One region of the Pseudoalteromonas sp. NEC-BIFX-2020_002 genome, then DNA from elsewhere that is predicted to be linked to it. Evidence: predicted binding sites of a transcription regulator. Region 1 holds the regulator's gene; the other holds the start of a gene.

The links. The regulator NrdR, encoded in region 1, represses ribonucleotide reductase genes. The targets are predictions, from matches to a motif close to AAACACNANATNTNGTGTTT.
Region 2: nrdA (class 1a ribonucleoside-diphosphate reductase subunit alpha) is a predicted target of NrdR. The motif match lies at 6,505-6,524, and genes of this name have one in related genera.

What each region holds. Positions count from the first base shown of each region.
Region 1 covers NZ_JABEPJ010000008.1:188,093-204,264, forward strand. Annotated here, with positions in the region: gene HJP15_RS11255 (response regulator) at 1-91, shown strand, start outside; gene thrA (bifunctional aspartate kinase/homoserine dehydrogenase I) at 320-2,737, shown strand; gene thrB (homoserine kinase) at 2,747-3,673, shown strand; gene thrC (threonine synthase) at 3,692-4,975, shown strand; gene glyA (serine hydroxymethyltransferase) at 5,696-6,952, shown strand; gene nrdR (transcriptional regulator NrdR) at 7,055-7,504, shown strand; gene ribD (bifunctional diaminohydroxyphosphoribosylaminopyrimidine deaminase/5-amino-6-(5-phosphoribosylamino)uracil reductase RibD) at 7,506-8,642, shown strand; gene HJP15_RS11290 (riboflavin synthase) at 8,665-9,318, shown strand; gene ribBA (bifunctional 3,4-dihydroxy-2-butanone-4-phosphate synthase/GTP cyclohydrolase II) at 9,349-10,461, shown strand; gene ribH (6,7-dimethyl-8-ribityllumazine synthase) at 10,608-11,072, shown strand; gene nusB (transcription antitermination factor NusB) at 11,088-11,498, shown strand; gene thiL (thiamine-phosphate kinase) at 11,544-12,518, shown strand; gene HJP15_RS11315 (phosphatidylglycerophosphatase A family protein) at 12,515-13,000, shown strand; gene HJP15_RS11320 (ligand-binding sensor domain-containing diguanylate cyclase) at 13,196-16,172, shown strand, end outside.
Region 2 covers NZ_JABEPJ010000006.1:172,109-188,280, forward strand. Annotated here, with positions in the region: gene aroA (3-phosphoshikimate 1-carboxyvinyltransferase) at 1-753, opposite strand, end outside; gene serC (3-phosphoserine/phosphohydroxythreonine transaminase) at 753-1,835, opposite strand; gene gyrA (DNA topoisomerase (ATP-hydrolyzing) subunit A) at 1,966-4,662, opposite strand; gene ubiG (bifunctional 2-polyprenyl-6-hydroxyphenol methylase/3-demethylubiquinol 3-O-methyltransferase UbiG) at 4,842-5,552, shown strand; gene HJP15_RS09180 (HAD family hydrolase) at 5,552-6,235, shown strand; gene nrdA (class 1a ribonucleoside-diphosphate reductase subunit alpha) at 6,616-8,898, shown strand; gene nrdB (class Ia ribonucleoside-diphosphate reductase subunit beta) at 8,968-10,098, shown strand; gene yfaE (class I ribonucleotide reductase maintenance protein YfaE) at 10,098-10,370, shown strand; gene HJP15_RS09200 (YaeQ family protein) at 10,402-10,929, opposite strand; gene HJP15_RS09205 (TonB-dependent receptor) at 11,079-13,469, shown strand; gene bamJ (BamJ family beta-barrel-assembly machinery protein) at 13,847-14,464, opposite strand; gene HJP15_RS09215 (hypothetical protein) at 14,569-14,955, opposite strand; tRNA gene HJP15_RS09220 (tRNA-Ser) at 15,005-15,095, opposite strand; gene HJP15_RS09225 (hypothetical protein) at 15,201-15,578, opposite strand; gene HJP15_RS09230 (NAD(P)H nitroreductase) at 15,779-16,172, opposite strand, start outside.

The DNA.
Region 1 (16,172 bases):
AGTCGCTAATTTAGGGGCTATCGATTTTATAAATAAGCCAATAGATAAAGTAAGGCTTAATGAAATATTGCATAAATTTGGCATTCATTAGAGCTCTTTATAACCAAATGGCATAATTTATCTTTTTATGTGGGGTTGACAGAATAGCCTTGTTTAAGGCAGTCTAAAGGCTATGAAAATAAATACAAACGTACTGACCATTATTATTACAACCACCATTCTTACTGGATAGTGGCATAGGTCGGTGCAACAAATTTAAAGGCCTGTGTTCACAACGAACACAGGCCTTTTTTCGTTTTATGGGATGAGGAACATAAAAATGCGAGTATTAAAATTTGGCGGGTCATCACTTGCCGACTTGGCATGTTTACAGCAGGTAGCTCAGTTAGTTAAAGCACAGTTAAAAGATGAAATGTTATTGGTACTTTCAGCGCCAGGTGGAATGACTGATTCGTTAGTCGCACTTGCAAGTAGCGCTGAACAGGGATTTGATTATAGCGAACAGTGGGATGCACTCGCGTCTCGTTGTGACAGCTTAAAAGTAGCTGTTGAAGCTGAATGTGGGCAAGTACAAAATTGGCCTGATTTAGATGAGCTGAAAAATAAACTTGCTGGTGTCAAATTAATCCAATGCTGTCCTGATCAGGTTCGTGCTTTTATTATTAGTTTTGGTGAGCGCGTGAGTGTGGCACTGATGCAGTGTTTGCTAAGCTCGCACAACGCTCGTTACCTTGAAGCAACTGATTGCATCGCATCAACCAATGGCCACATTGATGCGGAAGCTGATTTAGTAGCGAGCAAAATTCGCTTCCAAGCGGCTTTAAAAGTGAGCCCTGCAACTATTTATATTATGCCGGGTTTTACAGCTAGCAATGAACAAGGTCAGTTAACTACACTCGGGCGCAATGGTTCTGATTATTCAGCCGCAATTGCAGCAGCGTGTTTAGAAGCAGAAGTTTGCCAAATCTGGACTGACGTGGACGGCGTATACAGTGCAGATCCTCGTTATATCAAAAAAGCCACTAAGGTTGATTTTTTATCATATAAAGAAGCGATGGAGCTTTCTTACTTTGGTGCCAAAGTTCTTCATCCTAAAACAATTTTACCGTGTGCTAAAGCGGGCGTGCCATGTGAAATTAAAAATACTCATAACCCAGAGGCGCAAGGCTCATTGATCAGTAACGATAATGTATCATCGGAGCCAGTTAAAGCGTTATCCAGTTTACAAAACCTTGCGATGCTAACAGTTTCAGGCCCTGGCATGAAAGGTAAGGTAGGCATGGCATCAAAAGTATTTAATGCCCTTGCTCATGATAATGTATCGATTGTACTTATTACTCAGTCGTCATGTGAATTTAGTATTAGCTTTTGTGTCCATGAATCGGACTTACCATTAGCGCTTGATGCACTGCAAACAGCGTTTGAGCTTGAATCACAAGCAGGGCTTATTGAGCCTGTGCAAGTACAACGTAACTTAGCCATTGTTACGTTAGTGGGTGATAACATGCGTGCTCATAAAGGCTTGGCCGCTAAGTTTTTTGCATCGCTTGCTCAAGCGCAAGTGAATATTGTTGCTATTGCACAAGATTCAACTGAAAGTGCTATTTCCGCGGTGATCGACGGTGAACTGTGTAATGATGCTGTAAAAGTGTGTCACGAAAATTTCTTTACTCATATCCCATCAATTGACGTGTTTTTATTAGGCTGCGGCTTAGTTGGTCAAGAACTTATAAAGCAATTAGAGCGCCAGCAAACGTGGCTGGAAAAGCGCAATATTAAGTTAAATCTATACGGTGTTGCTAACTCTCGTCAATTACACCTAGATGGCGAAGGTATTGCTTTTGATGATTGGCAACAAAAATTAGCCGCATCTGAACAAGCTTTTGATTTAAAACTGGTTGAGCAATTTGTTAGGCAAAACCATTTAATCAACCCAGTATTAGTTGATTGCACCTCATCAGATGCATTGGCTGCGCAATACGTTGACTTTTTAAATGCGGGTTTTCACGTTGTGGCTGCAAATAAAAAAGCGACAACGAGTTCATATGCTTATTACCAAGACCTGATTGCAGCAACCCAAAAGAATAACCGTAAGTTTTTATACGAAACAAATGTAGGAGCAGGGCTTCCGGTAATAGATAACTTACAATCGCTGTTTGGTGCAGGCGATGAGTTGCTTGAGTTCAGTGGTATTTTATCTGGTTCATTGTCTTATATATTCGGTGCCTTGCAAGATGGTTTATCGTTATCTGAAGCAACCATTAAAGCAAAAGAGAGTGGTTTTACTGAGCCAGACCCTAGAGATGATTTATCGGGAACAGATGTTGCGCGTAAATTACTGATCATTGCCCGTGAGGCTGGCATGAAGTTAGAGCTTAGTGATATTGAAGTTGAATCGGTCCTGCCTGTTGGTTTTGCACAAGGTGATGATGTTGCAGAGTTTATGGCTAAACTACCGAGTTTAGATGCCGCATTTAGTGATCGCATTCAAAGTGCAGCCAGTGAAGGTAAAGTATTGCGTTATGTGGGCACAATCAATGCGGGTCACTGCAAAGTCGGTATTGAAGCGGTTGATACAAAACATGCATTGGCAGTTATTCGTGATGGTGAAAATGCCTTAGCAATCTTGAGTGAATATTACCAACCACGTCCATTTGTAATTCGTGGTTATGGTGCAGGATCTGCAGTGACTGCTGCGGGTGTATTTGCTGATATCTTAAAAACGTTATCGCGCTAGGAGGGGACAATGATTGAAGTATATGCTCCAGCGTCTATTGGGAATTTTGCCGTTGGTTTTGATTCATTAGGCGCTGCACTTGCGCCTATTGATGGCACATTATTAGGCGACATTGTTGCAGTAAGTCCTGCAACAAGAGATGAGTTTATTTGCTCGGGCGAGTATGCACATAAATTGCCAAGTGACGCTAATGAAAACTTAGCGTATCAGTGTTTAGTGCATTTTCGTACACATGTTGCGCCAAGTATGCCATGCGTAAAATTAGAGCTTAAAAAGAATTTACCGATTGGTTCAGGGCTCGGTTCTAGTGCGTGCTCAGTTGTAGCGACCTTTGCGGCACTTGATCAATTTGCAGGCACTGCGCTTAGCCAAGTAGAGCTGATTGAATTAATGGCTGATTTTGAAGCTATTGTAAGTGGTGGTCGTCATTACGATAACATCACACCTTGTTACTTAGGTGGTTTACAGTTGACGGGTGATTTGATCCCAGATAAGTCGATTAGCTTACCGGTAGATAAAAACTGGTACTACGTAGCCGCTTTTCCTGGTTTTTCGCTTAATACCGCAAAAGCGCGTTCAGTACTACCAAGGCAGCTAAGCATGCATGCCAGTGTTGAATTTGCACAGCGCTTATCAGCGTTTAGTACATTGTTGTTAACCGGTCGTTTTGATAACGCGTTATCAATTATGAGTGATGAAATAGCAGAACCATATCGCGCACCGCTTATTACCGGGTTTAGTGAAGCGAAAGCGGCACTGCCGGAGCTAGGTGCTGAAATAGTCAGTATTTCTGGTGCAGGCCCTACTTTATTTACCGTGTGTAAAACGCTTGAAGCTGCACAGCAATGCGCACAGTGGCTTGAACAAAATTATATCAATGAACAAGGCTTTTGCCACATTTGTAAGCTTGATAACGCCGGCACGCGTCAGTTATAAGAATTTAAGGAATAAATAATGCAATTACATAATTTAAAAGATGATTCACAAAAAGTGTCGTTTGTTGATGCAGTTAAAACAGGTTTAGGCCGAAACCAAGGCGTATTCTTTCCTGAATCCCTAGCGCCACTGGCGGACATTGATGCTTTACTTGATATGGACTTTGTTAGTCGTAGTAGTAAAATTTTATCGCATTTAATTGGCGATGAGTTGCCCGCAGATACTGTTGCGCAAATGGTGCAAAATGCGTTTAACTTTCCGGTAAAACTGGTTGAAGTAGAAGAAAATATTTATTGTTTGGAATTGTTCCACGGTCCAACACTTGCCTTTAAAGACTTTGGTGGCCGCTTTATGGCTGAGTGCTTAGCACAATTTAGCCAAGGTGAAAAAACTACAATACTAACAGCAACCTCTGGTGACACAGGTGCAGCTGTTGCTCATGCGTTTTATAATAAACCAAATATTGATGTGGTGATCCTTTATCCAAAAGGGAAAATTTCTCTAGCGCAGCAAAAACTGTTCACTACATTGGGGAATAACATTCATTGTTATGCAGTTGATGGTAGTTTTGATGATTGCCAAGCGATGGTAAAAAATGCATTTTTAGATGAGGAAATTAAATCTCGACTAGGTTTAAACTCGGCTAATTCAATTAATATCAGCCGTTTAGTTGCACAAGTTTGTTACTACTTTGAAGCAATTGCACAATTACCGAAAGAAAAACGTGCTAACGCGCATATCTCTGTGCCAAGTGGTAATTTTGGTAACGTGTGTGCGGCAATGATCGGTGCTGTTATTGGTTTGCCTGTCGCTAAACTCAGTGCAACAACGAATCAGAATGATACTGTACCGCGCTTTATCCATGATAAAAACTGGGCACCTAATGCGACGATAGAATCACTTTCAAACGCAATGGACGTGAGCAAACCTAATAACTGGCCACGAGTGCAAACCATGTTAGATAATAATTGGTTTAGTTATGATGACTTTTATTCAACCAGCGTTGATGAAAGCAATACACAAACAGTGATGAAAAAAATTCAACAAACGGGCTATGTTGCAGAGCCTCACACAGCAATAGCTTATCAGGGACTTAAAGCTAATTTAGCACAAGGAGCGGCAGGGGTGTTCTTAGCTACAGCGCATCCAGCTAAGTTTAAAGATAGCGTAGAAGAGATTTTAAATATAGAGCTCGATATGCCAAAACCATTAGCGGATGCATTAGCTAAGCCATGTTTGGCAGAAGATATTGCAGATGACTACAGTGTGCTTCGCGATATTTTATTAGCTAAATTAGGCTAATTTTTATAATTAGATAAAGTTAAAACAAAAAAGCGATAATACATTACGTATATCGCTTTTTTATTGTAAAAATATTTAAATTTAAACCATGGACCGTGAACGACGATTTAAAATACGTAAACATAAAATTAAAATGCCAATCAAACAGATCATCGCGCCAGCAAGTGTAACGAGTTGATTGGGTACCCGACTAACTAGAATTAGACCAGTAAGCAACAGAATGAAGGGCTTAAATTCATAATAATAATAGTGTTTCCTTACTTTTTTTCGGTTTACTTTATGATCTATACGGCGCGCATTAGATCGCAGACGCCAAATGTTTGCGCCATTTAAGAACAAAGCAATGCCGATAGCCGTCGGCAATAGGGTAGTCGAGAAAAGAATGCAAAACCCACCAAAAATAAAATAGCAGTAGGGAATAAATTCGTAAATAGGTTTAGCTAACATAATAAGCCTATGATCATCCATGATTACATTTCGTACAATAGTAGTGTAAATAGAAACAAATGCAATAAATTAACACATTAAAAATACAAATATTTAGTTGTTTTATTTATTAGTATTATTTATGTTTCTATAAAAAAATATCATTACAAAAACACTGTGAATTAAATTCAATCCCTGTTTAAATATGTTCATCTTTACACCGTAGTCAAATTGACGTTTTCAGCGTACAATATTGCCTTTAAAAACACCATACACGTTGCCCTAGGAGCCCCCATGTTAGAACGTAGCATGAATATTTCGGATTTTGATCCAGAGTTATTTGACGCAATCAACAAAGAGACTGCTCGTCAAGAAGAACACATTGAGCTTATCGCATCTGAAAACTACTGTAGCCCACGCGTACTAGAAGCGCAGGGTTCACAGTTAACAAATAAATATGCTGAAGGTTATCCGGGCAAGCGTTATTACGGTGGTTGTGAGCACGTTGACGTGGTTGAGCAACTAGCGATTGACCGTGCAAATGAATTGTTTGGTTCTGAATACGCAAACGTTCAGCCTCATGCTGGCTCACAAGCAAATGCCGCTGTATTTTTAGCGCTATTAGATGCTGGCGATACGGTACTTGGTATGAGCTTAGCTCATGGTGGTCACTTAACGCATGGTTCACATGTGAGCTTCTCTGGTAAGCTTTATAATGCAATCCAATACGGACTTGACGAAGCAACGGGCGAAATTGATTACGCACAAGTTGAAGCGCTAGCACTTGAGCATAAACCAAAAATGATCATCGGTGGTTTCTCAGCATACTCAGGTATTGTTGATTGGGCTAAATTCCGTGAAATCGCTGATAAAGTAGGCGCTTACTTGTTCGTAGATATGGCTCACGTTGCTGGTCTTATTGCTGCAGGCGTTTACCCAAGCCCAGTACCACATGCACACGTTGTAACTACTACTACGCATAAAACATTAGCAGGTCCACGTGGCGGTTTGATTATTTCAGCCTGTGGCGACGAAGCTATTTATAAAAAGCTTAATAGCGCTGTTTTCCCAGGTGGCCAAGGTGGTCCTTTATGTCATGTTATTGCTGCAAAAGCAGTGGCATTTAAAGAAGCACTACAACCAGAGTTTAAAGTATACCAAACTCAAGTTGTTAAAAATGCCCAAGCAATGGTTGCAGTAATGCAAGAGCGCGGCTACAAAATCGTGTCTGATAAAACAGAAAATCACTTGTTCTTACTTGATTTAATCAATAAAGACATCACTGGTAAAGATGCAGATGCAGCTCTGGGTAATGCGAATATTACAGTGAACAAAAACTCAGTACCAAACGATCCACGTTCACCATTTGTTACCTCTGGTCTGCGTATTGGTTCACCTGCAATCACACGCCGTGGTTTTAAAGAAGCTGAATCTAAAGAGCTAGCGGGCTGGATCTGTGACGTGCTAGACAACATCACTGATGAGTCTGTACAAGCACAAGTTAAAGAAAAAGTTAAAGCAATCTGTAAAAAATTACCTGTTTACGCTTAATTATTAAGCCCACTGTAATTTAGATCACAATAGCGACGTTTTTTGCTATTATAAAGGCCGCCTTAAAGCGGCCTTTTTTGTTTTTAATGGAAGCTGATACCTATGCATTGCCCATTTTGCACCGCAAAAGATACCAAAGTAATTGACTCGCGTTTAGTTGGTGGTGGCCACCAAGTTAGACGACGCCGTGAATGCAATGAGTGTCATGAACGCTTTACCACCTTTGAAGGCGCTGAACTTGTGATGCCTCGGGTAATTAAACAAGATGGCAGTCGCGAACCTTTCAACGAAGATAAACTTCTCAATGGTCTACACCGCGCATTAGAAAAACGTCCCGTTAGTACTGAGCAGGTTGACGAAGTTGTCAATATTATCAAATCTCAACTACGAGCAACGGGTGAGCGTGAGATATCCAGCCACTTAATTGGTGAGTGTATTATGGAAGCGCTTAAAAAACTCGATAAAGTCGCCTATGTACGTTTTGCTTCTGTGTATCGTTCGTTTGAAGATATCCGTGAATTTGGTGAAGAAATCGCCCGTTTAGGGGAGTAAAATGAGTCAAAACGTATTATTCACAGAGCAAGATCATCAATTTATGGCACGGGCTATTGAACTTGCCAAGCAAGGACGCTTTACAACAACACCAAATCCTAATGTTGGCTGTGTGCTAGTTAAAGGTGGTCAGATTATTGGTGAAGGCTTTCATCAATTAGCTGGGCAAGGTCATGCTGAAGTCAATGCGTTAGCAATGGCAGGTAGCCAAGCCAAAGGTGCCACTGCGTATGTCACACTTGAGCCTTGTAGTCATTTTGGTCGCACACCTCCGTGTGCCGAAGGCCTAAAAGCCGCGGGCGTGATAAAAGTGATTGCCGCGATGGTTGATCCAAATCCGCAAGTGGCAGGTAAAGGTCTCGCAATTTTAGCTGATGCAGGAATTGAGGTTGCATCAGGGCTATTAGAGCAACAAGCTAAACTATTAAACCGTGGCTTTTTAAAGCGTATGGAACAAGGCATGCCATTTATTACCTGTAAAATGGCGGCAAGTCTTGATGGTAAAACGGCCCTTAAAAATGGTCAAAGTAAATGGATTACGGGCTCTAAAGCTCGTCAAGATGTGCAACTTTATCGTGCACAAAGCTGCGCTATTTTAACGGGGGCAGATACCGTTTTAGTTGATGACGCCAAGCTTAATGTTCGTATTGATGAATTGCCAGAATCATTACCCACAGAGTTACCTTTGCGTCAGCCAGTAAGAATTATTATTGATTCACAAAATCGTTTAACTCCTGAACTGGCTTTGTTTAGTATAGAAAGTGAGATAATTATTCTTACCACTGAGCTTGATAAATCAAAGCAATGGCCTTATTACGTAAGCCATATTGTAGTGCCAAAACAAAATAATAAGGTTGATGTACTGGCCGCTCTCAAGCTTTTAGCACAACGCCAATTTAATCATATTTGGTTAGAGGCCGGTGCAACCCTTGCGGGAAAAATGACAGAGCAGGGGCTTATTGATGAATACATTATTTATTTCGCACCTAAATTGTTAGGTAACGATGCCAAAAGTTTATTAAATTTTGCAGAACAGACAAATATGCAAGATGTGGACAACTTAACAATTAGCGAATGTGCACTAATTGGTGATGATATTCGTATCACAGCTGCGCGGTGTTTAAATACAGCGCCTTAACCTACTATTGAAGAGCAACCTTATGTTTACTGGTATAATAGAAGCAACAGGCACAATTAGTAAATTAGAACAAAAACAAGGTGATTTAGCCATTCGCATTCAAAGTAGCAACCTTGATATGGCCGATGTGAATTTAGGTGACAGTATTGCAACCAACGGCGTATGTTTAACGGTTGTAGCAAAGCACAGTGATGGTTTTAGTGCTGACTTGTCAAACGAAACGATAAGCTTAACCGGGTTTGCTCATTATAAACAAGGGCAAACGGTTAACCTTGAAAAAGCCATGCAACCTGTATCTCGTTTAGGGGGGCACTTAGTCTCTGGGCACGTTGATGGTATTGCGACTATTACAGCTATTACGCCCAATGCGCGCGCTGTTGAATATTGGTTAAGCACCGATGCGCAACTGATGAAGTATATCCCGTATAAAGGCTCGGTATGTATTGATGGTATTAGCCTAACGGTTAATGCGATAGAAGATAACAAATTTAAACTGACTATCGTGCCGCATACGAGTGAACAAACAACCATTGCTGATTTTAAAATTGGCACCCAAGTGAATTTAGAAGTTGACCAAATTGCTCGTTATTTAGAGCGCTTGATCAAAGGGGCAGAACAACCTGCCGGTTCAGATATTTCGATGAATTTACTTGCCCAAGCGGGTTTTATTAAGTAGCCCCAACTCCACAACTTACACGAGCAGATTATGAATTTACACAGCGCACAAGAAATTATTGATGACATTAAAGCCGGTAAAATGGTTATTTTGATGGACGATGAAGATAGAGAAAATGAAGGCGATTTAATTATCGCAGCCGAACATATAAGTGCTGAAGCGATTAATTTTATGGCCACTCATGGCCGCGGCTTAATTTGTTTAACAATGACACAAGAACGTTGTGAGCAGCTTGATTTACCATTAATGGTTAAAAACAATGGTGCAGCATTTTCGACTAACTTTACAATGTCTATCGAGGCATCTAAAGGTGTTACCACGGGGATTTCTGCTGCAGATCGCGCGCGTACTGTACAAGCTGCGATAGCCAAAGGTGCTGTGCCAAGTGATATCGTGCAACCGGGTCATATTTTTCCAATTATGGCGCAACCGGGTGGGGTGTTAACCCGTGCAGGTCATACTGAAGCTGGTTGCGATTTAGCGCGTTTAGCTGGGCTTGAAGCATCGTCAGTAATTGTTGAAATTCTTAATGCCGATGGCACTATGGCGCGCCGTCCTGATTTAGAAATATTTGCCGAGCAACATAGCATCAAAATTGGCACCATTGCTGATCTTATCGAATACCGTAACATTAACGAAACCACTATTGAACAAGTCGCGAAATGTAAATTGCCAACAGAGCATGGAGAGTTTGATTTAGTAACCTATAAAGATACTATTGACGGCCAGCTGCATTACGCACTATTAAACGGTGACGTTAAAGCGAATGAACCAACTTTAGTACGTGTTCATCTGCAAAGTACTTTTAATGATATTTTGTTATCAGATCGCAGTGCAGATAGAAGTTGGGGCTTATCAGATGCTATGGCCTATATTGCTAAGCACCAAGGTGTGTTAGTAATTCTTGGTAAGCAAGAATGCACTGATGAATTAGAAGCCACGGTTAAAGCGTTTGCAGCAGAAGATGCTGGCGAAACTGTTGCACACCGTAAGTTTCAAGGTACATCGCGTACTGTAGGTGTCGGCTCACAAATCTTGGCTGATCTGGGAATTGAAAAAATGCGCTTAATGAGTCGCCCTAAAAAGTACCATGCGCTGTCGGGCTTTCACCTTGAAGTAGTTGATTACGTAGAACCAGAATAAGCTCAGGCCTGTTTCTGGTTTTAGATTAATAAACTTTAATTATGAAAGGCAAACAGGCTCTAGGCTATTATTTTATTTATATGGTATGATGCGCAGCAATTTTTGCGCAATCGCAGCCGCTTAAACTTATTTTTTAGGGTTATCGAATGAAAATTATTGAAGGTAATAAATACGCTCCGGGTAAGAAATTCGCAATTGTTATTTCTCGCTTTAATGACTTTATTGGTAGCAGCCTTTTGGCAGGCGCTGTTGATGAATTGAAACGTACAGGTGGTGTATCTGATGATGATATTACCGTAGTTTATGTACCAGGTGCGGTAGAATTACCTTTAGCAGCGAAACGCGTTGCAGCAAAAAAAGAGTATGATGCAATCATCGCTTTAGGCGTCGTGATCAGAGGTGGTACGCCACATTTTGATCTTGTTGCTGGCGAATCAAATAAAGGCTTAGCGCAAGTGTCGCTTGAGTATGATATCCCGGTTGCATTTGGCGTATTAACCACAGAAAGCATTGAGCAAGCGATTGAACGCGCGGGCACTAAAATGGGCAACAAAGGCGGCGAAGCTGCTCTAGGTGCACTTGAAATGGTTAATGTGTTAGATAAAATTTAAGTTTAAGGAATTTTTGTGAAACCAGCAGCAAGGCGTAAAGCACGTATTTTAGCACTTCAAGCCGTTTATTCTTGGCAATTAAGTGGCAATGCAATTGCCGATATCGAACAACAAATGTTGATCGAAAATGATGTGACTAAAATTGATGTTGAATACTTTAAAGATCTTTCGCGTGGTGTTGCTATAAATCATAAGCAACTAGACGAAGCAGTCTCTCCACATTTAACGCGTCCTTTCGACGAGTTAGACCAAGTTGAACGCGCTATTTTACGTTTAAGCAGCTATGAGCTGAAATTTCGTGAAGATGTACCTTATAAAGTTGCTATCAACGAAGGTATTGAGCTTGCTAAAATCTTTGGCGCAGAAGACAGTCATAAGTTTGTTAATGGTGTACTAGATAAAGCAGTAAAGCATTTACGTAAGTAATGCGACTGCAAAGAGGAGAGCCGGCATAGGCCGGCTTTTTTGTGTATGAAGGAATTTGAATTAATTAATCGCTACTTTAAAGGTCGCGGTATAACTCGTCGCGATGTTAATTTAGGGATTGGTGACGACTGTGCTTTGGTGACTGTGCCGCAAAATTGCCAGTTAGCTATTACCACAGATACACTTGTTGCGGGCGTGCATTTTTTTGATGATATAGCTCCGCGCGCGCTAGGCCATCGTGTACTTGCTGTAAACTTAAGTGATCTAGCGGCAATGGGCGCTGAGCCGACCTGGGTTTCGGTTGCTTTAACATTGCCAAATATAGACGTCGAGTGGTTGGAAGAGTTCACCGAGGGCATGCATGAAATTGCTGAGTACTTTAATGTACAAATTATCGGTGGTGACACTACACAAGGCCCTTTAAGTATTACTATTTGCGCCAAAGGTATTGTGCCAGAAGGTAAAGCGCTACGTCGTAGTGGTGCTAAAATAGGTGATTGGATTTATGTTACTGGACCTCTAGGCGATGCGGGTTTGGCTATAGAGGCTCGAAAACAAGGTTTAAATATAGCGCCAGAACACCTAAGATATGTTAATCAACGGTTTGATTATCCAACTCCGCGCGTTGCTGCAGGTCAAGTTTTACGTGGTTTTGCATCTTCAGCGATAGATATTTCTGATGGTTTATTAGCTGATCTTGGCCATATAGTTGGTATGTCACAGGTCAATGCGAGCATTAATGTTAATAATATTCCAACCTCAGATGCAATGCGCGCTACTTTAAAGCGAGATCAACAGCTGCCTTTTATTCTTAATTATGGCGATGATTATGAGTTGTTATTTACTGTACCTGACAGTAATAAAAGCATGCTAGAAATGAAATTACGTCAATATGGTGTCGATGCGAGCTGTATTGGTCAAATAAAAAGTGGTGAAGGGCTAATTGAGCTAATGCTCGACGGTAATAAATTAGAATATGACCGTACAGGCTTTGAACACTTTACCAAGGAGTCGGTTTGAATAACCCCTCAAAATTTAATTTAAAACGTCCACATCAATTTTTTGGTTTGGGTTTTGGCTTAGGACTAGCACCTAAAGCCCCCGGTACTTTTGGCACGTTTGCAGCATTGCCGTTTATTTTTATCACTATGCATTATCCACTGTGGTTACAAATAGTTTTTGCTGTAGTTATAAGTGTTTTTGGGATATGGACATGTGGCAAAACCGCAGATGACTTAGGTGTGCACGATCATCCTGCGATTGTGTGGGATGAAGTTGCCGGGTTTTACATTACCATGATTGGTGCTGCGCTGAGTTGGCAATCTCTGTTAGTTGGTTTTTTATTGTTTCGCTTTTTTGATATTTTTAAGCCTGGCCCTATTCGTTTACTTGATAAGCGTGTGCATGGTGGTTTTGGCATAATGGCTGATGATATTTTAGCGGGTATATTTTCATTAATTTGTGTTCAAGCATTGTTCAAATTGGGCTATTTACCGCTCTGATCGTCTTAGGTTTAAAGCTTTATATTAAATAGTTCATTAAACAAAGCAGCGTTGGCGTTTATAGAATCACATGGATGGGGAAATGGCGGTGCAGGAGCAATAGTCGAATTGTTTTAGGATTATTTTTTGATCACTATAATCGACCACTTGCTTAATACAATTGGTATTCGTTCTTTGCAATAAGGTGTTGACGTTATGATGCGATTTTTATTGGTTGTTACCGTGCTGCTATGCAGTATGCCGAGCAAGGCATCAATTACAGACTATGTTGTAAAGCAATGGAATACACAAAATGGTTTGCCTTCACAATCACTTAAAAGTGTTGTGCAAGATGAGCAGGGTTATATGTGGTTGGGTACTCAATTTGGTCTGAGCCGCTTTGATGGTAACACCTTCACCAACTACAACACCTTAAATAGCCACTTTTTGCCAAGTAATGGTATTAATAAATTGTTAGTCGATAGCGATGGTTATTTATGGATTGGTACCAAAGATGGTATTGTTGTTATTGATCCAACCACCATGGCTGCGCAACAATTTAATGTTAAAGGCCCTGTACGAGATGTACTCGAAGATGGTAAAGGGAGCATCTGGATTGCTGCTAATGGCTTATATTATGTGCCTCGAAACCAAATTAGTTTAAGCCTAGATACAAGTAATCAAGTCTTAGCAGCAAACGCTACCCCTATCACACAAATTGTTGGTTCAGTCAGTAAAATGGCCTTGTCATCAGATGGGATATGGCTAGTAAATGAACGTCACTTATTACGGTTAACTAACTCATCCTCTGATTTTGCTAAATTACGCTTAGAACTTACTGCTAAAGTCTCCTTACCTGAACGATTAGCACAAACGATTATTCACGACTTAGCTTGGCTTGAAGGTAACTTGTATTTGGCTTCCGAGTTAGGCGCTTACTTTTTAGACCTTGATGATGAACTAAGATCTTTTCCCCTCCCAAATGCAAATAATTCTGCTGTTTATAAATTTATGAGTGACTCTGATGGGGCGCTCTGGATTTCAACGTACGGACGTTTATTGTTTAGGGATAATTCGGGCGACTGGCAATGGGTTGAACCCAGTCAGCTTGACCAAAGTATTTGGTTTGCGGACTTATACCGTGATAAAGAAAACAACATTTGGCTTGCCAGCTTTAGTGAGGGGTTATGGCTTGCTCATGAAGGGAGGATTGAACGTCATTCTGCAATATCACAAATGACAGAAGCCGTTATGGCTATTAGCCAAGCACCGGATGGACGATTATGGGTCGCTAATCGAAGTGGCGTAGGCTACTTTGATTTAGATAAAAACTTTATAAATAAAATACCGAGCAATCAATATGGCCGCGCGGCAGTTCATGATTTACAGTTTGATGGCGATAGACTTTATATAGCGACAGGGCGAGGTGTTTTTTTCTATGAAAATAAAACCTTATACACAGTCCCTGGGCGAGCACTAAAAGATAACCCTGTATTTGCGATCAGTCGCTCCAACAAGGGAGGCTTTTGGATTGGGACAGGCCGAGGTATGTATAGATTGAGCTACGGTGGTTTAACACCCTTTGCTTACAATGCATTTTTAGGCAGTAAGTTTATTACTTATGTGCTCGATAAGGCAAACTTTGGTCTTATAGGAACAAGTAAAGGGGCATATTATTTTACCGATCGTGGTATTGAAAAAATAGGTGATCAAACAAGCTTAGAAAGCGCCTATATTACGAGTATCTTACATATTGATGGTGTAGGTATATTAATAGGTTCGTTAAATGATGGGTTATTTTATCGCAGCACTCAAGGGCAGTGGCATCAACTTGATGCGTCAAATGGCTTACCATATGGGTCGATTTTTAGTTTGCGTTACGATGAAAAACTAAAGCGTATTTGGGTTAGCACCATGAAAGGTGTGTATCGAATGCCGGTTGAGCAATTTAGTGGCGACATTGAAAGTTTAAAAGTAGAGCAAGTGATATCTTCTTTTGATCGCCAATTAGATGGTAAAGCAAGTCAGTGTTGCACTGGTTTAGGTCATGATGCTGTTGCTGAATCAGGTAATTCAATGTGGTATCCGAGTTTACAGGGTGTTGTTGAAATACCTAAAGATATTGAACTCTTCGGTATTAAACCTTTACGTCCAAAAGTCGAAAGTTTAAATACTGGGTTACGTACACTCGCTACGGCAGCTTTAGGAGATAATCCTGAGCTTGAAACCGATGAGCGGGATATTACGCTTAAATACACAGCGATTGATTATTCTGCGCCGACGAGTATTGAATTTAGGTATCGACTTAGTGGTTTAGATAGTGATTGGCGTTATGCCAATACTCGTCGTGAAGCCATTTATACTAATTTACCGCCAGGGCCATTCTTATTTCAACTTGAAGCAAAGCGACAAGGTGAAGATTGGGTTAAGGCTCAAAGTACCGAATACGCGTTTGTAGTACCAAGACGTTTTGATGAAACCATTTATTTTAGGTTACTCATTACCAGCAGCTTTATTTTGTTATTCTACCTTGTGTTCTGGGTGTTTAGAAAGCAAGAACGACGTAAGCAAGCAGCTCTTGAAAGTCAGGTAACTGAGCGCACAACAGAGCTACGTGAAGCTAATGATAAGCTTAACCAAGTTAACTCCCAGCTAAAACTTGTAAGTCACTCAGATGAACTTACAGGGCTTAGGAGTCGTCGCTTTTTGTTTGATCAATTACCAAAAGATATTGAGCATTTCCAACGTAATTCTCAGTCGTTACAAGCACAGGGGAAATCTTTAGTTTTACTTATTATTAATTTTGATAATTTTAGCCGCATAAATGATGCTTATGGCCCGTTAGGTGGAGATAGTTGTTTACAACAAATGGCTGCATTATTGAATACCCGTACACAGGGCTCTGATTATGTTGCTCGTTGGAGTGGTGATGAGTTTTTATTATTACTACGAGATTTCAAACGTGCATCAATTGATAGTTACGTATCAGAGTTGTGCAAAGCCGTTGCCTCTCATACCTTTAAATTACCCAATGGCAGTAATATAAATTTAACAGCATCAATCGGTTTTTCATTTTACCCATTACCACTTTTAGGTGGGCAAGTAATTGGCTGGGAAACCTCTGTCAATCTAGCAGATATTGCTCTACAGCAGGTCAAAAAGCGTGGTGGTGACGGGGCTGCTAATATTACGT
Region 2 (16,172 bases), on a different contig from region 1:
AGCTACGAAATAAGAGGCTGATGACGCATCACCTTCAACCATAATGCGTTCAATCGCTTGGTATTGCTGTGCGCCTTTTACGATAAAGGTTTTGTAATCATCATTCGCTACTGCAATACCAAAACGTGCCATGACATCGAGGGTAATATCAATATACGGTTTTGAAACTAACGCGCCTTTAATTGTGATCTTGGTGTCACCACTGAATAAGGGGGCTGCCATTAATAGCGCGGTTAAAAATTGACTTGAAATACTGCCGTCAATTTCAACCTGTCCGCCCTTAATCTGTCCACCCACGATTTTTAGTGGCGGATAATCTTTATTTTTTAAATAAGTTACATCACCGCCAAGCGCTTGCAGTGCATCAACCAAATGACCAATTGGTCGCTCTTCCATACGCGGTTCACCAATTAATTCGTACTCGCCTGATACAGCAGCAAGTACGGCCGTTAGAGGACGATACGCTGTACCAGCATTACCAAGAAATAATGGCTCTGATGGGGTTAATAATTGCCCGCCAACACCTTTTACTGTTGCAACTGTTTTATCATCATTGAGGCTTACATCTACACCCAATAATTTTAATGCGCCTAGCATGTGGCGAATATCGTCACTGTCCAATAAATTTTCAACAACCGTTGTGCCTTCGGCAAGTGCTGCCAATAATAAAATACGGTTTGATAAACTTTTTGAGCCAGGTAATGTCACGCTACCATTTACGTTATTAATTGGCTCTAAACGTAGTTGCTCCATTAGCTGTTCTCCTTGGCAAACTTTGCCATGAAATCAACTAAAGCCTGTACACCGGCAAGTGGCATTGCGTTATAAATACTCGCGCGCATGCCACCAACAATACGGTGTCCCTCAAGGGCTAGTAAACCAGCTTCTTTAGCGTGTGATAGAAATTGCTGATTCAAGCTTTCATCGTTTAACCAAAATGGTACATTCATGCGTGAACGACAGTGTTTTGCCACTTTATTGTTATAAAATGGCGACTCGTCAATAAAACCATAAAGTAATTCGGCTTTTGCAATGTTTTGCTGTTCCATGGCTTTAACGCCACCATTTTGCTCAAGCCATTCGAACACTTCCGCTGCTAAATACCATGCAAATGTTGGTGGTGTGTTATACATACTGCCTTGCTTAACCTCTAGCGCGTAATCAAATACACCAGGTTTAGCTAAGCCTTGGCGCTCTAACAAGGTTTTACGGATGATGACAATGGCTAAGCCTGATGGACCAATATTCTTTTGCGCGCCAGCATAGATTAAATCAAACTTATTGACGTCAAATTCACGAGATAAGATCGTTGATGACATATCTGCGATTATGGGTGCAGTAGGATGACTTGGTACGTCAAATACTTCAATACCATCAATGGTTTCATTAGGGCAATAATGAATGTATGACGGATCCGCGGGGAATTGCCATTCGCTCACTGGCTTGATTGAAAATTGCTCATCACTATCATTACGTACATCAAGCTCTGTCACTTGGGTAAATTTTAATGCCTCAGTTACTGCGCCTTTTGACCATACGCCGTTTTCACAATACACGGCGGCTTTGTCATCGAGGTGCAAATTTAACGGTACTGCAGCAAATTGACCGCGACCACCACCGTGCATAAATAATATTTCAAACTCGTCACTAATATCCATCAAACGGCGTAGACTTGCTTCACATTTTGCTGTGAGCGCTAAAAACTCTTTACTTCGGTGGCTTATCTCCATCACCGACACACCTAAATCTTGCCAATCAACAAATTCTTTTTGTGCTTTTGCCATTACTTCTGGCGGCAACATTGCAGGCCCCGCACAAAAATTATATTTACTCATTACCTTTCCTCATTCCAGTAATTTAACAATAAGAGTGTATATTTATCCCCGTATCTGGGGATTAATATTATTGCTCAGTTTTATTTTAACAATAAAAAAAAGCGGCCAAAGCCGCTTTTATTTATTAATGCTATTCTGCTGGAGGGTTATCCCCAGCGTCATCATTAACAATCTCGACTACTTCAACGCTTTCGCCTTCGATAGCTTCAAGCTCATCGATTTCAATTTCTTCGATACGTTGTAAACCAACTACTTGCTCTTCGTCAATAGTTCTTATCAAAATAACACCTTGGGTATTACGCCCAACTGTAGAAACTTCGTTAACGCGAGTTCGTACTAAGGTTCCACGATTAGATATAATCATGATTTCATCGTTATCATCAACTTGAACTGCACCAACAACAGCACCATTACGCTCACTTACTTTGATTGATACCACACCTTGAGTCGCACGACTCTTCGATGGATAATCTTCAAGTAAAGTACGCTTACCATAACCGTTTTCAGTTACTGTTAAGATAGCACCATCTGTCTTAGGTACAATTAATGAGACAACACGTTGACCTTCAGGCATTTTAATACCACGAACACCCGTTGCTGTACGACCCATCTGGCGTACACCTTTGAACTTGATTTCTGGCTTACCATTTTCATCAAGTACTGGGTTACCATTTTCATCTAATACTGGAGATTCTTCAGCTTCTTTAAAGCGAACAACTTTACCAGCATCAGTGAATAGCATGATCTCGTTGCTTCCATCAGTGATGTCTACACCAATTAAGCTATCACCATCATTTAAGTTAACCGCAATAATACCGCTAGCACGTTGACGGCTATACGCTGTCAGTGGTGTTTTCTTAACTGTACCAAATGCAGTTGCCATAAAGATGTATTTATCTTCTGCATATTCACGCACCGGTAAGATTGCTGTGATACGTTCGTCAGCCTCAAGCGGCAGTAAGTTTACAATTGGCTTACCGCGGGCAGCTCGGCTAGCAAGCGGTAATTGATACACTTTAAGCCAATATAAGCGACCAGCTGTTGAGAAACACAGAATCGTATCGTGCGTATTTGCAACTAATAAACGTTCGATGAAATCTTCATCTTTCATCTTCGTTGCTGACTTACCTTTACCACCACGACGCTGTGCTTCGTAATCAGATAATGGTTGATACTTAACGTAACCTTCGTGAGAAAGTGTAACTACTACGTCTTCTTCAGTGATCAAGTCTTCTAAACTGATATCATGCGCTGCGGCATTGATTTCCGTACGACGTTCATCACCATATTGCGCTTTAATTTCAACTAGCTCATCGCGGATAACTTCCATTAAGCGCTCTGGTGTAGCAAGAATATATAAAAGCTCAGCAATTAAATCTAATAACGTTTGGTATTCGCTTAGAATCTTTTCGTGCTCAAGACCTGTTAGCTTATGTAAACGCAAATCAAGGATAGCTTGGGCTTGTTGCTCAGAAATATAATACTGACCATCACGAATGCCTAAGTCATCAGCTAACCAATCAGGACGCGCTACATTTGCTTCACCCGCTTTTTCAAGCATGGCTTTAACATTACCTAATTCCCACGGACGCGCGGCTAAGGCAATTTTTGCTTCAGCTGGGGTTGGCGAGTTACGAATAAGTTCGATAATTGGGTCAATGTTTGCAAGTGCAATCGCTAAACCTTCGAGCATGTGTGCACGATCGCGAGCTTTACGTAAATCAAATACGGTGCGGCGCGTTACAACTTCACGACGGTGAATAATAAACTCTTCAAGCATTTCTTTTAAATTGAAACACTTAGGTTGATTATTAATTAAGGCAACCATGTTCATACCAAACACAGTTTGTAACTGAGTTTGTGCATAAAGGTTGTTTAGAATCACTTCACCTACATCACCACGTTTGATCTCGATAACGATACGCATACCGTCTTTATCTGATTCATCACGTAATGCACTAATACCTTCAATCTTCTTATCTTTAACCAGCTCTGCAATCTTTTCGATTAAACGCGCTTTGTTTACTTGATAAGGGATTTCGTGAACGATAATCGTTTCACGATGAGTTTTTTCGTCGACTTCGATTTCTGCACGTGCACGCATGTACACTTTACCACGACCGGTTAAATAGGCTTGTTCAATGCCTTTTTTACCATTAATAATTGCCGCAGTTGGGAAATCTGGCCCCGGAATATAATCCATTAACTCAAGGATTGTTAAATCAGGGTTTTGAATAAGGGCTAAACAACCATTCACAACTTCAGTTAAGTTATGAGGCGGAATGTTTGTTGCCATACCTACCGCAATACCCGATGAACCGTTTACTAATAAGTTAGGAACTTTCGTAGGCAATACGTCAGGAATTTGCTCTGTACCGTCGTAGTTAGGTACAAAATCAACCGTTTCTTTTTCAAGATCGGCCAAAAGCTCATGAGACATTTTCGCCATACGGACTTCCGTATAACGCATTGCTGCTGCTGAGTCACCATCAACTGAACCAAAGTTACCTTGGCCGTCTACTAGCATATAACGTAATGAGAATGGCTGTGCCATACGTACGATCGTGTCATACACAGCGCTGTCGCCATGGGGATGGTATTTACCAATTACGTCACCAACCACACGGGCTGATTTTTTGTAAGGCTTATTCCAATCATTATTAAGCTCGTTCATAGCAAACAAAACGCGGCGGTGAACAGGTTTTAAACCGTCACGTACGTCTGGTAATGCTCGTCCTACAATTACGCTCATCGCGTAATCTAAATAGGAGTTTTTTAACTCGTCTTCAATATTGACTGGCAGAATTTCATTGGCGAAATCAGTCATTTGATATCACATTCCTTCAGTATTTACCCCTAAAGTGCCACATACTGGGCGCTTGCGGGTATTTAGTTATTATTACCAAGTCATGCTACCACAATTTATTTATATTTACAGGCGCTAAATCTTTGCGATTTATTAATTTCCCCCTATATAATGGCCTCAGATTGACGAGGAAGCTTTTTATGACCGAACATCAAAATGTAGATAACGCAGAAATTGCAAAATTTGAAGCCATTGCCGAACGATGGTGGGACCGAGATGGAGAATTTAAACCTCTTCATGAGATCAACCCGTTACGATTAGACTTCATAGCCGACAAAGCCCATGGTTTGTTTGACAAAGAAACACTCGACGTAGGCTGTGGTGGTGGAATTTTAAGTGAAAGTATGGCGCGAATGGGCGCACACGTGACCGGTATTGATATGGGTCAAGAACCATTAACCGTGGCTAAATTGCACAGTTTAGAAACAGGTGTAAATGTTGAGTATATAAAAATACCAGCAGAAGAGTATGCAGCGCAGTACCCTGCTCGCTTTGATACTATTACCTGCATGGAAATGTTAGAACATGTACCTGATCCCGCTTCTATTATCCATGCCGTTGCCAAACTAGCCAAACCGGGTGCGGATGTATTTTTTTCAACCTTAAATAAAACCCCAAAAGCATATTTGTTTGCCATTGTTGGCGCAGAAAAGTTATTAAAAATGGTGCCAGAGGGAACTCACGACCACAAAAAATTTATTAAACCTGCACAACTTATTGCATGGGCAGAGCAAGCTGGATTAAAAGTACGTGCCAGCGCTGGCCTTAGCTATAACCCGCTATCAAAGCAATACAGCTTAAATACCGATGTCAGCGTTAATTATATTTTGCACTTTGAGAAACTGGCGTAATGGCTGACTCTAAAACAGCAACGCCAGTTATTAGCTATGATGCCTTTATTTTTGATTTAGATGGCACACTACTGGACACCGCAGATGATCTAGGCGCAGCGCTTAATAGCGTACTCGTTGATCATGATCAACCACAGGTTTCGGCTGACATCTATCGTCCTGCAGCTTCTAATGGTGCCATGGCGCTGCTGGAAGCCGGGTTCGGCCAGCAGTGGCATGCTCACCCAAAGCAAGGTGATTTACGCCAGCAATTGTTAAATGCTTACGCAAATAATATTGCAACGCATAGCCACTGTTTTTCTGGTATAGCGTCTTTATTAATTGCTCTTGAGCAAAAAAACATTAAATGGGGAATAATGACCAATAAACCTGGCTTTTTGACCACCCCATTAGTTTCAGCGATTACTGAATTAAAAGGCGCGCAAGCGGTTGTCAGTGGTGACACGTTAGCAGTAGCCAAGCCTTCCCCATTGCCGCTACTACACACCGCTAATTTATTAGGTGTTGAACCAACTCGGTGTTTATACATAGGTGATGCACAGCGTGACATTGTCGCAGCCAAAGCTGCAAACATGCACAGCGCTACGGCATTATGGGGATATATCCCTAGTGTAGCTGATGCAATAGGCTGGCAAGCTGATTTTAATTGGTACTCCCCTATTGATGCTTTTAACCATATATAGTGCCTAGCTAATTTTTAACCACTACATATTGTGATTGTGTTAATTTTTGTGCATTGATTGCTGATAAAAAAAGCAGCAGAAATTTATTTTTAAAATGAGATAATTTACTCAATCTGGAGTTGATTTTTATAAATTTCATTTTAATCAGAAGGTCAAAGGTTAATGCCCACTAACACAATCATGTTATCCCAACCTTATCCACAATCAAGGGTATTTATGTACCTTGCAAAAGATCGCAGACCACTCTATCTTGTGACCTAGAATTTGATAAGCACCAGATGTTGTGGCTAAGACTTATACAATTAAATTCTCGTTAAAGTAGCATTAACACAATAAAAATTTTTTTAGAAAATATTTCCTCAAGGAATACAGGCAAAATTATGAACCAACAGCTATCTGTAAGCAAACGTGACGGCCGCAAAGAGTCACTTGATTTAGATAAGATCCATCGCGTTATTGCTTGGGCCGCCGAGGGTCTAAAAAATGTCTCTGTCTCGCAAGTTGAATTAAAATCACATATTCAATTTTATGACGGTATTCGTACCGAAGACATTCATGAAACCATCATTAAAGCGGCAGCCGATCAGATCTCTAAAGAGTCTCCTGATTATCAGTACTTAGCTGCACGTTTAGCTGTATTCCACCTACGTAAAAAAGCATATGGTCAATTTGAACCACCTCGTTTATATGATCACATTGTTAAGCTAGTTGAAGACAAGCGCTACGACGCTCACTTACTGGCTGATTACACAGAACAAGAAATTGATGCATTGGACGAGTACCTTGATCATGGACGTGATTTAAACTTCAGCTACGCTGCGGTTAAACAACTTGAAGGTAAGTATTTAGTCCAAAACCGCGTTACAGGCGAAATCTATGAGAGCGCGCAGTTTTTATACATTTTAGTAGCCGCCAGTCTGTTTTCAGATTACCCAAAAGAAACACGTTTAGATTACATTAAACGTTTTTACGACGCAGTTTCATTATTTAAAATTTCATTACCAACACCAATAATGGCCGGTGTACGTACGCCGACACGTCAATTTAGTTCATGTGTACTTATTGAGTGTGGTGATAGCTTAGATTCTATCAATGCAACATCATCCGCGATTGTAAAATACGTATCGCAACGTGCAGGCATTGGTATTAATGCTGGTAGCATTCGTGCACTTGGTAGCCCTATTCGCAATGGCGAAGCCTACCACACCGGTTGTATTCCTTTTTATAAGCACTTCCAAACAGCCGTTAAAAGCTGCTCGCAAGGTGGTGTGCGTGGTGGTGCAGCCACTTTATTCTACCCGCTTTGGCATTTAGAAGTTGAAAATTTATTAGTACTTAAAAACAACCGTGGTGTTGATGATAACCGTGTACGTCACCTTGACTACGGTGTTCAGTTTAATAAACTTATGTACTCGCGTTTAATTAAAGACGATTACATCACGCTCTTTAGCCCATCAGACGTGCCTGGTTTATATAATGCATTTTTTGAAGATCAAGATGAATTTGATAAATTATATGTGCAGTACGAACAAGATGACTCAATTCGTAAAAAACGTATTAAAGCCATTGAACTGTTTTCAATGTTTGCACAAGAGCGTGCAAGTACAGGCCGTATTTACTTACAAAATGTAGATCACTGCAATACGCACAGCCCGTTCATTGCTAAAGTTGCGCCTATTCGTCAATCTAACTTATGTTTAGAAATAGCGTTACCAACTAAGCCGCTTAACAATGTAAATGATGAAGAAGGCGAGATTGCTTTATGTACTTTGTCAGCATTTAACTTAGGTGCGATTGAGTCACTGGATGAGCTTGAAGAACTTGCAGAGCTGGCTGTACGTGCCCTTGATAATCTGCTTGATTTTCAAGACTACCCTGTCCCCGCTGCAAAAAATGCAACCATGGGTCGTCGCACATTAGGTATAGGCGTAATCAACTACGCTTACTATCTTGCTAAAAATGGTAAGCGTTACTCTGATGGCAGTGCTAACGCATTAACGCACAAAACATTTGAAGCAATTCAGTACTACCTAATGAAAGCATCAAATGAACTTGCAAAAGAACGCGGTGCTTGCCCTAAATTTAACGAAACAACGTATTCACAAGGTATTATGCCAACAGATACGTATAAGCGTGATTTAGATAAAATCTGTGATGAGCCATTGCATCTAGATTGGGACACATTGCGTGCCAATATTAAAGAGTATGGTATGCGTAACTCAACGTTATCTGCGTTGATGCCGTCAGAGACATCATCACAGATTTCAAACGCAACGAATGGTATTGAGCCTCCTCGCGGGCATATCAGTGTAAAAGCCAGTAAAGATGGTATTTTAAAGCAAGTTGTGCCTGAGTATGAGCGCCTAAAAGATAGCTACGAGTTATTATGGGATATCCCATCAAACAAAGGTTATTTAGAACTTGTTGGTATTATGCAAAAATTTGTTGACCAAACAATTTCTGCAAACACTAATTATGATCCAAATAAGTTTGAAGGGGGTAAAGTACCTATGAAGGTGTTACTACAAGACTTACTAGGTGCATATAAACTAGGGGTTAAAACACTTTACTACCATAATACACGTGATGGTGCTTCTGATATGCAAGACGAAACACCAGAAGTGGAAGATGATGATTGTGCAGGCGGCGCATGTAAAATCTAATCGATTATAAATATAAATTTGAAGCGGGCTTTACGCCCGCTTTATCCTGTTCGTTTTTTGAGTGATCTTATGTCTTATACTACTTTTAGCCGAAACCATAATAACCAACTACAAGAACCGATGTTTTTCGGCCAAACCGTTAACGTATCGCGTTATGATCAACAGAAGTACCCTATTTTCGAAAAATTAATTGAAAAACAACTTTCGTTTTTTTGGCGCCCAGAAGAAGTTGATGTAAGCAAAGACCGCTTAGATTTCCAAGCCTTGCCAGATCACGAAAAACATATATTTTTAAGTAATTTAAAATACCAAACTTTGCTTGATAGTGTACAAGGTCGATCGCCTAATGTTGCATTACTGCCGATTGTGTCTATTCCTGAGCTTGAAACTTGGATTGAAACATGGGCATTCAGTGAAACAATTCATAGCCGTTCATATACACATATTATTCGTAATGTAACCCAAGCCCCTGAACTTATTTTTGACGATATCGTCAGTAATGAAAAAATTAGTGAACGTGCTGATGCGGTAACTAAATATTACGACGAGTTAATTAATAAAGTTGCCGTATACAACTTATATGGTGAAGGTAAGCATGTGCTTAACGGTGAAACCGTTAATATCAGTTTATTTGAGCTTAAAAAACTTTTGTACCTTGCCATGATGTCAGTGAATATTTTAGAAGCGATCCGCTTTTATGTTAGCTTTGCTTGCTCATTTGCATTTGCTGAGCGAGAGCTAATGGAAGGTAATGCAAAAATAATAAAACTTATTGCCCGTGATGAAGCACTGCATTTATCTGGTACACAACATATTCTTAATATTATGCAAGATGGCAAAGATGACCCTGAAATGGCTATTGTAGCCGCACAGTGTCGTGAAGAAGCAATTCAAATGTTTGTTGATGCTGCTGAGCAAGAAAAAGAATGGGCTGAGTATTTATTTAAAGATGGATCCATGATTGGTTTAAATAAAGATATTCTTTGTCAATACGTAGAATACATTACCAATGCACGTATGATTGCAGTTGGCCTACCTGCACAATTTCCGAGTAACAGCAATCCAATTCCTTGGATCAGCTCATGGCTTGTTTCTGATAATGTACAGGTTGCCCCACAGGAAGCCGAAATAAGCTCATATCTTGTTGGCCAAATTGACTCGCAAGTAGATGCGTCTGACTTTGGTGATTTTGATCTCTAATGTCTGTACAAAAAACTGCAAAGGTTCACCTTGCAGATGACAGCCAGTGTTTTGATTTTAATACTGGCTGCCCTTCTCTTTTAGACTGTTTAGAACAAAACAAATTAACTGTGCCCTATCAGTGCCGCGAAGGCTATTGTGGTGCCTGTAGGGCAACGCTTATTGATGGAACTGTTAATTATAACCAAGAGCCTTTAGCGTTTGTCAGAGAAGGCGAAGTATTACTGTGTTGTTGTAAACCAAATGGCAGTATTACCCTGAGTTTTAAATGATTAAAAGACGAGATATAAACATTGGTACGTTTTAGTGCCAATCAAATTTATTCGTTTCATAGCAATGATCTTTATCGCTAATCATCAAACTTGTGTCATCTATTATAACATCCCAGCTTAAGTTTCTCGTTAAGCCAGCCCGTATATCATCAATAAACTGCTGATCAATTTCAATAATATGGCTGTTTGAAAAGAAACTCAATCGTGTCTGAACATCCGCTAGCCAATCAGTATTGGCGGCGGTCAATATAAGAAGCTCATCAACATTTTTGGCTATTTTAATTAGCTGCTCTGCATCGGGCTTATCAACACTTAGCCATGTCTTATAATGCTCGTCTAAGGCTTTAATACTAACGTCTGGCGTTAGTTTATCAAATTGCTTATTTATCACCGCATCTTTATCATAAGATAGCAGACAGTAACCAAGTAGCTTTAAAATAAAATGCTCTAAGCTCTCATTCTTAACTAAAGCCGTAGTGAACACTTCTTGGTGGTTCCGTTGCTGGCGCAAATCAGCAATAGTAAACCGAGCTTTAAAAACGCGGGTTTTATCACTCATTGCAAATACCTATGATCGGCTACTTAAAAGTAAGTATAGCGGATATAAAAATTTAAGCGGATTATTAAAAGTTATGGTATAACATTATTGATCCTCTTTATTGTTGGTGTTATATTATATCACAACATAATCATCACGATGTAGTACCCATGATCCGACATTCATTAATTTCCACTGCAATAATCACTGCCCTTAGTTCATTTTCCGCTCATGCTGGCATTATCAAAGGCCAAGTATTAGATACTAATAATCAACCAATTAGTCAGGCCGATGTACATATACACGGGAAAACACAATCAATTAAAACTGATGACAATGGTCAATTCAGTATTAATGTTGATGCCAATAGTCAATTACACATAAGTAAAAGTAATTACATTGATGCACGTATTGCAGTAAATGAAGCTAGCTCGGCTCTAAATATTACACTCACCCCAACGTCTGTTGAAACGATGGTCGTATATGCGTCAGCTTTGCATAAAAACAGCTTAGAAATGATTTCGCCAGTGAGCGTACTTGCTGGTGATGAATTACGTAACAAAGCTAAACCAACCCTAGGTGAAACTCTCAAGGGAATTCCTGGCGTAAATGCCAGTTATTTTGGTCCGGTATCATCAAGTCCAATTATCCGTGGTTTAGATGGCCCGCGCGTTAAGATCACACAAAACGGATTAGACAGTAGTGATGCGTCACGCATTGGTCCTGATCACGCGACCTCAAACGATAGTTTAGCTGCAGAACAAATTGAAGTTTTACGTGGACCTGCAACCCTACTCTATGGGTCAGGTGCGATCGGCGGCGTGGTAAATGTTGTTGATAACCGAATTCCGACTGATAACATTGAACAGCTAACTGGTGCTGTTGAATACACCCATGACACGGTTTCAAATGCTAATACGTATGCAGCAAAACTGGAAACAGGTCACAACAACTTTAATTTTCATTTTGATGGTACAAAACGTACTGGTGATGATTATCAAACGCCGCGTTTTGATTTACCCGAAGAAGAGCACGAAGATCATGACGGCCATGAAGAAGAAGAACATGAAACCGCAACATCTGTAGAAAACACATTTATTGATAGTCAAACCGTTAATTTTGGTACCAGTTATGTGGGTGAACATTTTACTCTTGGTTTGGCTTACGGACGTATTGATACTGACTACGGTATCCCTGCACATGAACACCATGAACACGAACACGATCATGAGCTCGGCCATGACCACGAAGAAGGTGAAGAAACGCCAGTTTATGCACGTGTAGAGCAAGCTCGCTGGCAAGGTCTTATGAGCTATGCGTTGCATAATAATTGGATAGAAACAATTAACTTACGTGTTGGTTATACTGACTATCGTCATGCTGAAATTGAAGATGGTGCTATTGGTACTATTTTTAGTAACGAAACTACAGAAGCACGATTAAACATTGAGCATAAGTTTGCTAATTGGCACGGTATGGTAGGTTATCACTTTAGCGATTCTGACTATGACGCTAATGGCGAAGAAGCATTTACTCCAGCCAGTAAAACAACCAGTCATGCAATCTTTATTTTAGAAGAGCAGCAAATTGGTGATGTTACTATTGAGTTTGGTGCACGCTTAGAAGATTACACTATTGATAGCGCAATCGCAGACCATGACCATGACCATGACCATGACCATGACCATGATGAGTCAAACGCACAAACACAGCTATACAGTAAAAGTTTCACTAATTTAAGCGTCTCTGCAGGTGGTATTTGGCAGTATACGCCAGGACAAAGTATCGCACTAAGCTTATCTCATTCTGAACGAGCACCGCTTTCTGCTGAATTACTTTCAAATGGTGTTCATATTGCCACCGGCACCTATGAACTTGGCCTAGGCTATGAAATTGAAGAAGGTGAGATTCACTTTGAGCCAGAGGATATAAAGCAAGAAACATCAACTAATATTGATTTAAGTTTTAGACGCTTTAGTGGTGATTTTGGTTATACCGTTAACTTTTTTTATAACGATATTGAAAATTTCTATTATCAGCAAAATACGGGTCTAGTCTTCGATGAAGAGCACGGTTTAGAAGCTGCAGAAGAAGGTCACGAAGGTGACATGACTGTATATCAATTTGTAAGCAAAGATGCACAATTATATGGTCTAGAATTTGATGCGCATTACAAAATAAATTCAAATGCGATGATCAAGCTTTTTGGTGATTCTACAACGGCCAAGCTATCTTCTGACGATAATAACTTACCGCGTATACCTGCGAACAAGTTAGGCTCTGAGTTACAATATAATCTTAATGATTGGCAGTTTAGCTTAACCGGCACACATTATTTTGAACAAAATGACATTACCGCTTATGAAACTGCAACTGATAGCTATACATTATTTGATGCACAAGCAAATTACCAATTAACCGTTGGCCCTGTTGATACACAATTTTATATCAATATAGATAATATTACAGATGAATTAGGCTTTGTTCACAGCTCTTTTATCAAGGATAAAGCCCCTCTACCTGGTCGTAATTTTAGAATTGGTGTACGTGGTTACTTTTAATACCAATCTGGGTCGATATGGGGTCTATTTAATGACAAGTAAATTGCGTTATAACGAGGACGTGTTGACCTTTCGTGATTAATTTTGCAGCAGTATGTTTGGCATTTAGGCAAGGCAGCGCCTATGGTGTGGGTTGTTCCCCATAAATAGGCGATAACGCAGTATAAATGCCAAACATGCGCTGCCCAAAGGGTTCTTCCTAAGCAAAAATTTTTATATCCAGTGGTTCTAAATTAAAAATTTTTAACGCCGTTATAGCGTGATTTACTTCGTTAAATTGTTCAAATGTTTATGCAGATTAGTATAATATTACTTTGTAACAACAAAAAGCCGCGCTAATAAATATTAGCGCGGCTTTTTAATATCAAAATGTCTAATTAAAGAATTTCGATTAACTCAACATCAAAAATAAGCGTTGAGAAAGGAGCAATTGCAGCGCCAGCACCACGTTCACCATAAGCAAGCTCATGAGGAACATATAAACGCCATTTTGAGCCAGTGCCCATCATTTGTAATGCTTCAGTCCAACCTTTGATCACGCCACCTACAGGGAACTCAGCAGGTTGACCACGCTCATAAGAGCTATCAAAAACAGTACCGTTGATTAATGTACCATGGTAATGAGTACGTACAGTTGATTCTGCCGTTGGCTTAGCGCCTTCACCAGCAGTTAATACTTCATACTGTAAACCAGACTCAGTTACTGTGATTTCAGAACGTTTTGCATTTTCTTCTAAAAATGAAATGCCTTCAGCAGAGAGTACTTTTGACTCTTCTTCACGACGTGCTTGAATTTCTGTATTGATTTTTTCGAATGCAGCTTGGATCTCAGGGATCTCGACTTGGAAGTCGCTACCAGCATACGCATCTTTCATGCCTTCAAATACTGAATTTAAGTTTAAACCTTCGAATGGATTAGCTTTAAGTTGCTCACCCATTTGTAAGCCAATACCGTAACTTGCTTTTTCAGCATCTGTAGTAAAATTATCTGACATAATGTGTTTCACGTTTTGTTTATACCAACCTATCATGCGCTGGTATCAGTTAAAAGACGCGTCTATGCTATCATAAAAAAAAGCCCTTTTGGGCTTCTTTAAGCTTAGTTTTTATTGAGTTTTTGCTTAATTAGGCCCATTGCAAAAGTAAATACTGGCAGGCTGATTAAAATACCAGCAAGCAATGGTCTACTCAATAATGCATGCGTACCAACTAATACCGCAGGTACTACAACAACACCAACGACCCCAATAAAAAATGCACCAATCACAGGCCAATGTTTGTCATATTTTGTGATCAAATGTCCACTGAGAATATTGAAACCTAAACAATAAACAAACGACGTAAGTAAAACAGCATCAGGTTGGGCATCAATAGCCATTTTGACGAGCAAGTTGATGGCACTGTGATAGCAATAAGCAAATACAGTCCATAACAGGACATGTTTGACCACCCGTTGCAACGTGTTTAATTGGTTTTGTTGAGACATCATAAACTCCAGATAGCAAAAAGCCGCCCATAAGGCGGCTTTTTAAATATGGTGGAGAGATAGGGATTTGAACCCTAGATGGGCTATAAACCCATGCCGGTTTTCAAGACCGGTGCATTCGACCACTCTGCCATCTCTCCGTACGGCGCGGATAATAGTGGGAATGACTCTTTTTGTAAACCCCTAAAATGCAAAAAACCTAAAATAATTGATATTATAGGTTTTTTAACTCATTTTAAGACAGTTCAATAATATTGCTTAGGTCGACGAGCAATTAGTGAGCATAATGAACACGCTAATAAACTTAAGCTAACAAAGCTAATAACTTGGAATATCAAATCAAATCTGTTTAGGTCACCGCTTGGCATAATCACCAAAATAAATGCCGGTAATACACTTAACATCACTACGTACAAACACACTTTAAATGCTCGACCAAAATCAAATCGTTTACTGCGTTGCATCCACCAAGTCAGTAAAACAAGAATACTCATCGCTGAAAAGGCCACTAAATACGGTGTTTTTGTACTCATTGCGATATAAAGAGTCAGCGCTGCGCCAACCAAGCCCCATAAGGACCACGTTAACCATTTCTCTTTTTCACGTAGAAATAAATTTCCCATCATTCTCGTCTTCTTTATCGTTATTTTTATAAGACTATCCATACACTAACAAAAAACAACAGATTAAAAAACATACTGCAGAAGAAATAGTTCAATTAATGCATCCATGCACTTCTTACAGCTAAAGCAGAGTAACACGTTTAAACTTAATATGATGTGACCAGATTTTTAGAGAAAAGTTCATTCATTTGTGAAAATGATTATAAATTTGTAAAAAAGTGTTCAGGGCTATGACGGACAGATTTTTTACAATCAACCGCTGGTGTCCCTAAATAAAGATACCCGACAATTTCATCTTCACGAGTTAAGCTTAAAGCACCTTTAACTGCATCACTCTGTGCAAAATAACCCGTGCGCCACACACCACCTAAACCTTGAGCGAAAGCTGCTTGTTGCATAGCTAACACCGCACACCCAGCACTTTGAACTTGCTCTACGCGTGGAACTTTTGGGTGAGCTTGGTATTTTGCAATAGCGATAATAATCATCGGGGCACGCAGCGGTAATTCTTTCGCACGATTAATCACTTTTTCATCTTGTTGCTCTGCAATAGCACTTTGATGATAGATCTCACCCAAACGTTCACGCCCTTCC